DNA from 3 places in the Streptococcus pluranimalium genome. Region 3 is predicted to be linked to each of the others. Evidence: predicted binding sites of a transcription regulator. Region 3 holds the regulator's gene; each other region holds the start of a gene.

Region 1 (3,287 bases), 760 kb from region 3:
TCGTCAGCCAAATGAATTAATTGACTTTGTTCTTTTTCTTTGAGATCGCCGACTGGAATATTAGTTTTTTGTTCAATGATGGCTTCGATATTTTTTTCAGTGATGACTGGAGTATCGTGGTCATCGATTTTTTGCGCTTGCATTTCTTTGTATTTAGCAATTTGGTCACGGAAATAAGCTGCGCGTTCATAATCTTCATCTCGAGTCGCTTGAGCTTTGAGGTTTTCGGCTTCCACCAGACGTTGATCGATTTCTTGTGGATCAACAAAATTTAAGGTTAAATTCATTTTAGATCCAGCTTCATCAAGTAGATCGATAGCCTTATCTGGAAGGAAGCGATCTTGAATGTAACGATTTGAAAGGATAGCTGCCGCTTCAATCGCATCAGGGCTATATTTGACATGGTGATAGTCTTCGTATTTTGGTTGAATACCTTTTAAGATGGTGATAGTTTCCTCAACACTTGGCTCATCAACTTTGACGGGCTGCATACGACGTTCCAGAGCAGCATCTTTTTCAATGATACGATATTCATTGAGAGTAGTAGCACCGACTAGTTGTAGCTCACCACGAGCTAGAGCAGGTTTTAGGATATTGCCGGCGTCCATGTTTCCATCACCAGCATTACCTGCACCAACAATCTCATGAATCTCATCAATGAAGAGAATCACATCTTGACGATTACGGATTTCTTCCATGAGTTTTTGCATACGTTCTTCAAATTGTCCACGGATGCCTGTCCCCTGAACAAGGCTGACAACATCCAAACGGATGACTTGCTTTCCTTGGAGTTTTTGAGGAACATCAGCGTCAACAATCTTTTGAGCCAGTCCTTCAACGACAGCAGTTTTACCAACACCTGGCTCACCAATGAGGACAGGATTATTTTTGGTACGACGGTTTAGAATTTCGATAACACGAAGGATTTCTTCATCGCGACCAATAACGGGATCAATATCGCCTTGGCGTGCAATATCAGTGATATTAATACCGAACTCTTCTAAGAGTCCTTGAGGCTTTTGTTGAGCACCGCCTAGTGGAGCATTTGGATGACGATTTCCAATTCCATTGTTTCCTCCCTGACCACCAGATTGTGTTTTAGGACTGTTTGGAAGGTCACCGCTGAAGGCACGGAAGTTATTTAAGTCACCGAAGAAATCATCAAAAAATGGATTCATAGAAGATGATGCGTTTTCTCGACCCAGATTAGATAAAAGGTTGTTTTTGGGATCTGTTTTCATAATTTGATAACAGTTTTGGCAAAGATCGACTTGTTTCTGTTTACCATTAACATTAGTATATAAATGGATAGTTGATTCGTTTAATTGACAATTTTGACAAAGCATAGACATACCTCGCTTTTTGAGAGATTTTTACAATAAAGTCATAATGATAATGTCCAAAATATTTTTTGGTCAAATATAGTCAAACTTTATCTGTTTTTATTATAGCACTATGGAGCAACATTGCAAGTAAAAAGTTTAAAAATTAGCACTCTAATTGAAAGAGTGCTAATACTAACTGCTTACCTTTATGAAAATCATCTTTATTATGAAAATAGTGGATTCGGAGTTACTTTGCCATTCATTTATGGTAAAATAAGAAGGACTAATATAATAAATAGAGGAGTTTGATATGGAGTCACATTTAGTGAGAATTATTAACCGCCTTGAGCTTATGGCGACAGATGGTGGTAATTTAAAACGTAACTTTGAACGTGAAGGAGTTGTTGTTGCAGAAGTAGCATTTAGCAATGATCCAGAAAATGGACCAGTTTTTACTTTGCGTGACGTTGAAGCTAGAGAAACTTATTCATTTGATAGCATTGATCTGATTGCAATGGAAATCTACGATTTGCTTTACTAAGATGATTGAAATGAGTTGGGGAACTATTTCCCAGCTTATTTTTTTTGAAATGAGATTGATGATACTTTTTTTGTCAGATACTATATAAAATAGATAGTAATTGTCAGTGATAAAAGTCTATACTTGCGGGCTTATTGCTATCGTTACTGATTTCTATAGCCTTCTTAAAGTCATCATCGTTCTGTTAATGAAAATTTGCATAAAAATACTAAAAACATTGTTTTTTATACGCATATATGCTATGATTGTTTTTATATTTTATTAACAGGAGTTCATTATGGATTTTTCATTCCTTCCCAAATATTGGGCCTACTTTAACTACGGTGTCTTAGTGACGATTATGATTTCAGCTTGTGTCGTTTTCTTTGGGACTATTATTGGTATCTTAATTGCTTTATTAAAACGCAGCTCCTTTAAACCTTTAGCATGGTTGGCAGGTATTTATGTTTGGATTTTCCGTGGAACTCCCATGGTTGTTCAGATTATGATTGCTTTTGCTTGGATGCATTTTAATGGCGCACCAACGATTGGTTTTGGTGTTTTAGATATGGACTTTACCCGTCTACTACCAGGTATCATCATTATTTCATTAAACAGTGGTGCCTATATTTCGGAATCTGTTCGTGCTGGTATTGAGTCTGTACCAAAAGGTCAGCTGGAAGCGGCTTATTCACTTGGTATAAAACCTAAAAATGCTATGCGCTATGTTATTTTACCTCAAGCGATAAAAAATATTTTGCCAGCCTTGGGTAATGAATTTATTACGATTATCAAGGATAGTTCACTGTTACAAACGATTGGGGTAATGGAGCTTTGGAATGGTGCCCAATCTGTTGTAGCGGCGACTTATATTCCTGTTGAGCCATTGTTGTTTGCGGCATTCTATTACTTAATGGTTACAACAGCTATGTCAAGTTTATTAAAACTTCTTGAAAAACGTATGGGTAATGGAGGGACGCTCTGATGACAGAAACTTTGATTTCAATTGAGAATTTACATAAGTATTTCGGTAAAAACGAAGTCTTAAAAGGTATTGACCTTGACATTTATAAGGGTGAAGTCGTGGTTATCATAGGACCTTCTGGATCAGGGAAGTCAACTTTTCTAAGAACCATGAACTTACTGGAAATCCCAACCAAGGGTAAGGTTACCTTTGAAGGTGTGGATATTACAGACAAAAAGAATGACGTTTTTAAAATGCGTGAAAAAATGGGAATGGTTTTCCAACAGTTTAATCTCTTTCCAAATATGAGTATTTTGGAAAACATTACCTTATCGCCGATTAAAACAAAAGGGTTATCTAAATCTGAAGCCGAAAGCAAAGCCTATGACCTTCTTGATAAAGTTGGTCTTCGTGACAAGGCGAATGCTTACTCTCCAAGTTTATCTGGAGGGCAACAGCAACGTATTGCCATTGCTCG
Region 2 (3,287 bases), 270 kb from region 3:
TAGATGAGCTGAAAACTGTTCTTGAGATGAATATCAATTTACTCACCCAAACCTTGAGAACCAAAACAAAGATCAAAGTTATGAAGCCAGAAGGCACCTACTTAGTTTGGCTAGATTTTTCTGATTATGGTATCGATCATAATGAACTGGGTCGAATGATTCAAGAAGATGCCAAATTGATTTTGAATGATGGTTTAACGTTTGGAAAAGAAGGAGAGTATCATTTCCGCTTGAACACAGCCACACCTACACATTTACTAGAGAAAGCACTTAATCGCTTGGTAAAAGTCTTTCCCAAAATCTAGTGGAAAATAATGACATTGACCACCCAAATCTTCCCCTCAAGGAGGATTTTTTGGTATAATAAATAAAAACAATAGAAAGTGGTTTCACATCATGGGAAAATTCCAAGTCATTTCACATCCGCTCATTCAACATAAACTCTCAATCCTACGTCGTTCAACAACTCCGACAAAAGATTTTAGAGAATTAGTTGATGAAATTGCTATGTTGATGGGGTACGAAGTGTCTCGTGACTTACCTCTTGAAGACGTTGAAATTGAAACGCCAGTGACAACAACTGTTCAGAAACAATTGGCTGGTAAAAAATTAGCTATCGTTCCTATTCTTCGTGCTGGTATCGGTATGGTTGACGGCCTGCTGAGTCTGGTTCCAGCTGCCAAAGTTGGTCACATAGGGATGTATCGTGACGAAGAAACACTTGAACCAGTTGAGTACTTGGTCAAACTACCAGAAGATATTGATCAACGTCAAATTTTCTTGGTTGATCCAATGCTTGCTACTGGTGGTTCAGCTATCTTGGCTGTAGATTCACTAAAAAAACGTGGTGCGACCAATATCCGCTTTGTTTGTTTGGTGGCTGCACCAGAAGGTGTTGAAAAATTACAAGCAGCACACCCAGATGTAGATATCTACACAGCTTCGCTTGATGAAAAACTCAATGAGCATGGCTACATTGTTCCAGGTCTAGGTGATGCAGGTGATCGTCTCTTTGGTACAAAATAGAAATAGTGTTGGCATTAGCCGAAGGAGAGCAATGGATTGCTCTTTCCTTTTTAGACAAAAATTAGCACTCTTGTATATAGAATGCTAAAAATTGAGTTTTTTATTTGACCTTTATTGACCTATAACCTATAATAGAGTCAATCAGAAATTTGGTAACTGAGTTTATCAAAGGAAAATCAAAATCCTTACAAGTGCCTTGACAATCAGGAAGATATCCTTGGTAAGTCTAGGTCTTGTATCTTAAGAAAAATGGAGAAAAAGTATGATTCCAGTAGTTATTGAACAAACATCACGTGGCGAACGCTCTTACGATATTTATTCACGTCTCTTAAAAGACCGTATTATCATGTTGACTGGTCCAGTTGAAGACAACATGGCTAACTCAGTGATTGCCCAGTTGCTCTTCTTGGATGCACAGGATCCAACCAAAGATATTTACCTTTACGTTAACACACCAGGGGGTTCGGTTTCAGCTGGCTTAGCAATTGTTGATACCATGAACTTCATAAAAGCTGATGTCCAAACTATTGTTATGGGAATGGCAGCTTCAATGGGAACTATTATCGCTTCATCAGGTGCTAAAGGCAAACGTTTTATGTTACCAAATGCAGAATACATGATGCACCAACCAATGGGCGGTACTGGTGGAGGTACCCAACAAACGGATATGGCTATTGCGGCTGAACACCTCTTGAAAACACGTCACAAATTAGAAAAAATTCTTTCTGATAACTCAGGACAAACTATGGAGAAAATCCATATTGATGCTGAACGTGATCGTTGGATGGATGCTGAGGAAACCCTTGAGTATGGTTTCATTGACGCTATCATGGATAATAATGAGTTGAAATAATTGATATCATCTCAAAATAAAGAGCCTGCTCCTATCTGGTTTGAGAACGTAGACAAACCTATTTTATTTCAAAAATGTTTTACGCTGCTTTACAAAAATAATCATTTTTAGCGAGCGAAGCGAGCCCAAACCGAAACTTTCCGATGTGATAAAAGTGGCTGAAACAATAGTGTTTCAGCCACTCGGAAGATTTGAAACTTTAGGTTCAAATCTTAGGCATGGAATCCTAAAGGGAGTCGCTGCCGTCCGCTATCACCTAAGGAAAGTTTCAAAAAGACTTTGTTTTCAATCTGGAACCTGCTCCTAGCAGGTTTTTTATTTTGGAAAATTTGCTATAATGGTAGCAATAAGATTGAAACAGAAAAAAAGGATATTATGGAAATCAAAGAAAGAATTGGTCTTGCGGTTTATCTCTATTACAACCGTGATGCTAGAAAGTTAAGTAAGTTGGGTGATATGGTGTACCATTCCCGCCGCTTTAAATACCTCATCATCTATATCGATAAAGAACAAGAAGCGGCTGTTCTAGAAAGTTTGAAGTCAATGAAATTTGTTAAAAAAGTCAAACTCTCAGCACTTGATGCTATTGATATGAATTTTGTAGGTAATTTAGGAAACCATGAAACAGAATAAATAAAAACCATATAAAAAATATAATCATCAGAAAAGTTATGATGGCAATAAAGTAGTTTAGAATGATTGGTTGGAAGACAGTTCTTTGTTTTGAACTGTTTTTCCAACCAATCTTTTTTGATAGAAAAGACCATTTTAAGAAATGACACATGTGGAGAGGTTAAAAACTCTTGAAAGATTGCTATTACTGCATTTTAAGGAATTTGAAAAATTCAGAAAAAATCTATTGACAATATTCTGATAATTCAGTATTATTATGTAACATACTTGAAGGAGATTATTCTATGAAGAAAAAATTAACATTTGCAGCTGTTGCATTTATGAGTACAGCAGTTCTTTCAGCTTGTGGTGCTGCACCAGGTAGTTCAAGTTCAAACGCAGAAGGAACAAAGGTTGGTGACACACTTAAAGTTGGATTGAACTTTGAGTCAACAGGTGATGTTTCTGCTTATGGTAATGCAGGTAAAAACGGTGCTCAACTTGCCATCGATGAGATCAATAAAGATGGTGGTGTTGATGGTAAAAAAATCAAAGCTTTTGTTAAAGATAACAAATCTGATAACTCAGAGGCTGCGACGGTTACAACTAACTTGACAACTGAAAGTGAAGTTAATGCGATTGTTGGTCCAATGGTATCATCAGCGGTTGCTTCAGCTAGTCCAAACGCAGAAAAAGCGGCTGTGCCATTGGTAGCGCCAGCTGCGACTCAGGATGACTTGACAGTTGATAAAGACGGTAAAACACGTCCATACATGTTCCGTACAACTTTCATTGA
Region 3 (3,287 bases):
GTTATGGACGCTAAAAAAGCACTTGTTGAAACTGATGGCGATATCGACAAAGCGATTGAATTGCTTCGTGAAAAAGGTATGGCTAAAGCAGCTAAAAAAGCTGACCGTGTAGCTGCTGAAGGTTTGACTGGTGTTTATGTTGACGGTAACGTTGCAGCTGTTGTTGAAGTTAACGCTGAAACTGACTTTGTTGCTAAAAACGCTCAATTCGTTGAGTTGGTTAACGAAACTGCAAAAGCACTTGCAGCAGCTAAACCAGCTAACAACGAAGAAGCTGTTAAAGTTAAATTGGCTTCAGGTGAAACACTTGAAGAAGCATACGTTAACGCAACTGCTACAATCGGAGAGAAAATCTCATTCCGTCGTTTCGCAGTTATCGAAAAATCTGATGACCAAGCATTCGGAGCATACCAACACAACGGTGGACGTATCGGTGTTATCTCAGTTATCGAAGGTGGCGACGAAGCACTTGCTAAACAAGTTTCAATGCACATCGCTGCAATGAACCCATCAGTTCTTTCATACACTGAGCTTGATGAGCAATTTGTCAAAGATGAATTGGCACAATTGAACCACGTTATCGATCAAGACAACGAATCACGTGCTATGGTTAACAAACCAGCTCTCCCACACCTTGCGTATGGATCAAAATCTCAGTTGACTGATGAAGTGATTGCAAAAGCTGAGGAAGAAATCAAAGCTGAACTTGCAGCTGAAGGTAAACCAGAAAAAATCTGGGACAAAATCATCCCAGGTAAAATGGACCGCTTCATGCTTGACAACACTAAAGTTGACCAACAGTACACACTTCTTGCACAAGTTTACATCATGGACGACAGCAAAACTGTTGAGCAATACCTAGAATCAGTAAATGCTAAAGTTGTTGCATTTGCTCGTTTCGAAGTTGGTGAAGGTATCGAAAAAGCTTCAAACGACTTTGAAAATGAAGTTGCAGCTACAATGGCAGCGGCTCTTGGTAAATAATTGATTAGTTGTTAATCTCAGACACCTCTGTTTCTCTTTTAGGGAAACGGAGGTGTTTTTATGTTAGTTGAAAACGATAGAACGTCACTCATTTTTGTGTTTTAGTAAAAAGCGTAAAGGTTTCAGTTTAAAATAACGCTAAATTTTGCTATAATGATAGTCAGTTATAGTCAAAGTGAGAAAGGGAGTCTTTAATGCCATCAAAAAATACTTCGGACCAGATTGAAGAGTATATCAAACAGTTACTGGGGCAGTCAGGTATGACCGAAATCAAGCGATCCCATCTTGCTGAGTCTTTTCAAGTTGTGCCCAGTCAAATTAATTATGTCATAAAGACACGCTTTACTGAGAGTAGAGGTTACTTGGTTGAGAGTAAACGTGGCGGAGGTGGCTATATCCGCATTGCAAAGGTTAAGTTCTCGGATAATCATCAGCTACTTGGCTCTCTAATGGCAACGATTGGTGAGCGGGTGAGTCAGCAGGTGTTTGATGATCTGATTCAGCTTTTATTTGAAGAGCATGTTATTACAGAGCGAGAAGGTAATATACTTTTATCGATGACGTCTGATGCTGTGTTAGGACAAGAAGCTCCTTTTATCAGAACTCGCATGTTAAAAAAACTCCTCCATCGTTTAGATAGGAAAAAGGAATCATAATGGTTAAGTATTCACAAAAAATGCAGGATGTTTTTGGCCTGTCTCAAATTATTGCTACACGATTTTCTTGTCAGCTCTTAGAAAGTTGGCATCTTTTACTTGGATTGATTTCTAGTGATGAAACAATTGCAGGGCTGACTTTCCGAGAATTCGATAGCGAAACTGGTGAGAATGATTATTTTGCAGCAGCTATTTTAGCGTCAGAAAAGACTTTTGATGATAGTATCAATCACTTTGATTTTCATGAACAATCAGTTGCAACGGCTGATATGTTGGCTTTTGCGGAGCAAATTAGTCTTATTACTGGAGATGATGAAGTCGGTACGGAGCATGTTCTCATGGCTATGCTTTTAAGTCCTGACAGGATGCCTATCCGTGTCCTTGAGTTAGCTGGTTTCAAACTAAAAAATGATGGCGAAGGCGCTTCAATTTTTAGTATTCGCCAAGGTTTAGAGAAGCATGCTGGTTTTACGAAAGACCAAGTCAAGGCCATTCATGAATTGAAAAAACCAAAACGTCCTAAAGCGAATAATTTTACAGATATGATGAAACCACCGTCAACTGCAGGTGAGTTATCGGATTTTACTCGCGATTTGACAGCCATGGCGGAAGCTGGAGCACTCGAAGCAGTTGTTGGTCGTGACAAAGAAGTCTCTCGCATGGTACAGGTGCTTAGCCGTAAAACCAAGAATAACCCAGTCTTAGTTGGTGATGCTGGTGTTGGTAAAACTGCCCTAGCTTATGGATTAGCACAACGTATTGCGAGCGGTGAGATTCCTTATGAGTTACGCGACATGCGCGTTCTTGAATTGGACATGATGAGTGTAGTTGCGGGAACGCGTTTCCGTGGTGACTTTGAAGAGCGTATGAACCAAATTATTGATGATATCGAAGCCGATGGTCATATCATTCTTTTTGTGGATGAGATGCATACTATTATGGGTTCTGGTAGTGGTATTGATAGCACACTTGATGCGGCTAATATCCTAAAGCCTGCTCTTTCTCGTGGAACCCTCCACATGGTTGGGGCTACAACACAAGAAGAGTACCAAAAACATATTGAAAAAGATGCTGCTCTATCGCGTCGTTTTGCTAAAATTGTTATTGAAGAGCCATCAGTTGCAGATGCTTTTGAGATTTTGAAAGGATTACGTCCGAGTTATGAAGCCTATCATCATGTGTCACTATCAGATGAAGCTTTGATGACAGCGGTTAAGTCTGCTCACCGTTATATGACTAGTAAAAACCTGCCTGATTCTGCCATTGATTTGATGGATGAAGCCAGTGCCACGGTTCAGACCATGGTTAAAAAAGAAGCGCAAGTAGAGTTATCTCCTATTGATGAAGCCCTTTTAGATGGTGATTTTAAAGCTGTCTCTCGTTTGCTCAAGAAGGAAGAGAAGGTTGCTCTTCCAAAAGTTATCAAGGTAACCGAAGAGCACATCATGTCTACCCTCAGTCGTCTAACAGGAATTCCTGTGGAAAAAATGACACAGGCTGACAATCAGAAGTATCTCAATTTGGAAAAAGAGTTGCATAAGCGTGTGATTGGGCAAGATACGGCGATTTCGGCGATTAGTCGGGCCATTCGTCGTAACCAGTCGGGTATTAGGACTGGTAAACGTCCTATCGGATCTTTCATGTTCT

Evidence for each region. The regulator CtsR, encoded in region 3, represses protease genes until heat stress. The targets are predictions, from matches to a motif close to TTGGTCAAAAAAGGTCAAANA.
Region 1: C0J00_RS07535 (ATP-dependent Clp protease ATP-binding subunit) is a predicted target of CtsR. The motif match lies at 1,412-1,432, and genes of this name have one in related genera.
Region 2: C0J00_RS02275 (ATP-dependent Clp protease proteolytic subunit) is a predicted target of CtsR. The motif match lies at 1,128-1,148, and genes of this name have one in related genera.

Annotation. Positions count from the first base shown of each region.
Region 1 is NZ_CP025536.1:1,487,903-1,491,189, reverse strand. It holds gene C0J00_RS07535 (ATP-dependent Clp protease ATP-binding subunit) at 1-1,346, opposite strand, end outside; gene C0J00_RS07530 (YkuJ family protein) at 1,636-1,866, shown strand; gene C0J00_RS07525 (amino acid ABC transporter permease) at 2,144-2,830, shown strand; gene C0J00_RS07520 (amino acid ABC transporter ATP-binding protein) at 2,830-3,287, shown strand, end outside.
Region 2 is NZ_CP025536.1:451,987-455,273, forward strand. It holds gene C0J00_RS02265 (MalY/PatB family protein) at 1-305, shown strand, start outside; gene upp (uracil phosphoribosyltransferase) at 397-1,026, shown strand; gene C0J00_RS02275 (ATP-dependent Clp protease proteolytic subunit) at 1,289-1,879, shown strand; gene C0J00_RS02285 (DUF2129 domain-containing protein) at 2,255-2,512, shown strand; gene C0J00_RS02290 (ABC transporter substrate-binding protein) at 2,797-3,287, shown strand, end outside.
Region 3 is NZ_CP025536.1:181,442-184,728, forward strand. It holds gene tsf (translation elongation factor Ts) at 1-984, shown strand, start outside; gene C0J00_RS01000 (CtsR family transcriptional regulator) at 1,179-1,640, shown strand; gene C0J00_RS01005 (ATP-dependent Clp protease ATP-binding subunit) at 1,640-3,287, shown strand, end outside.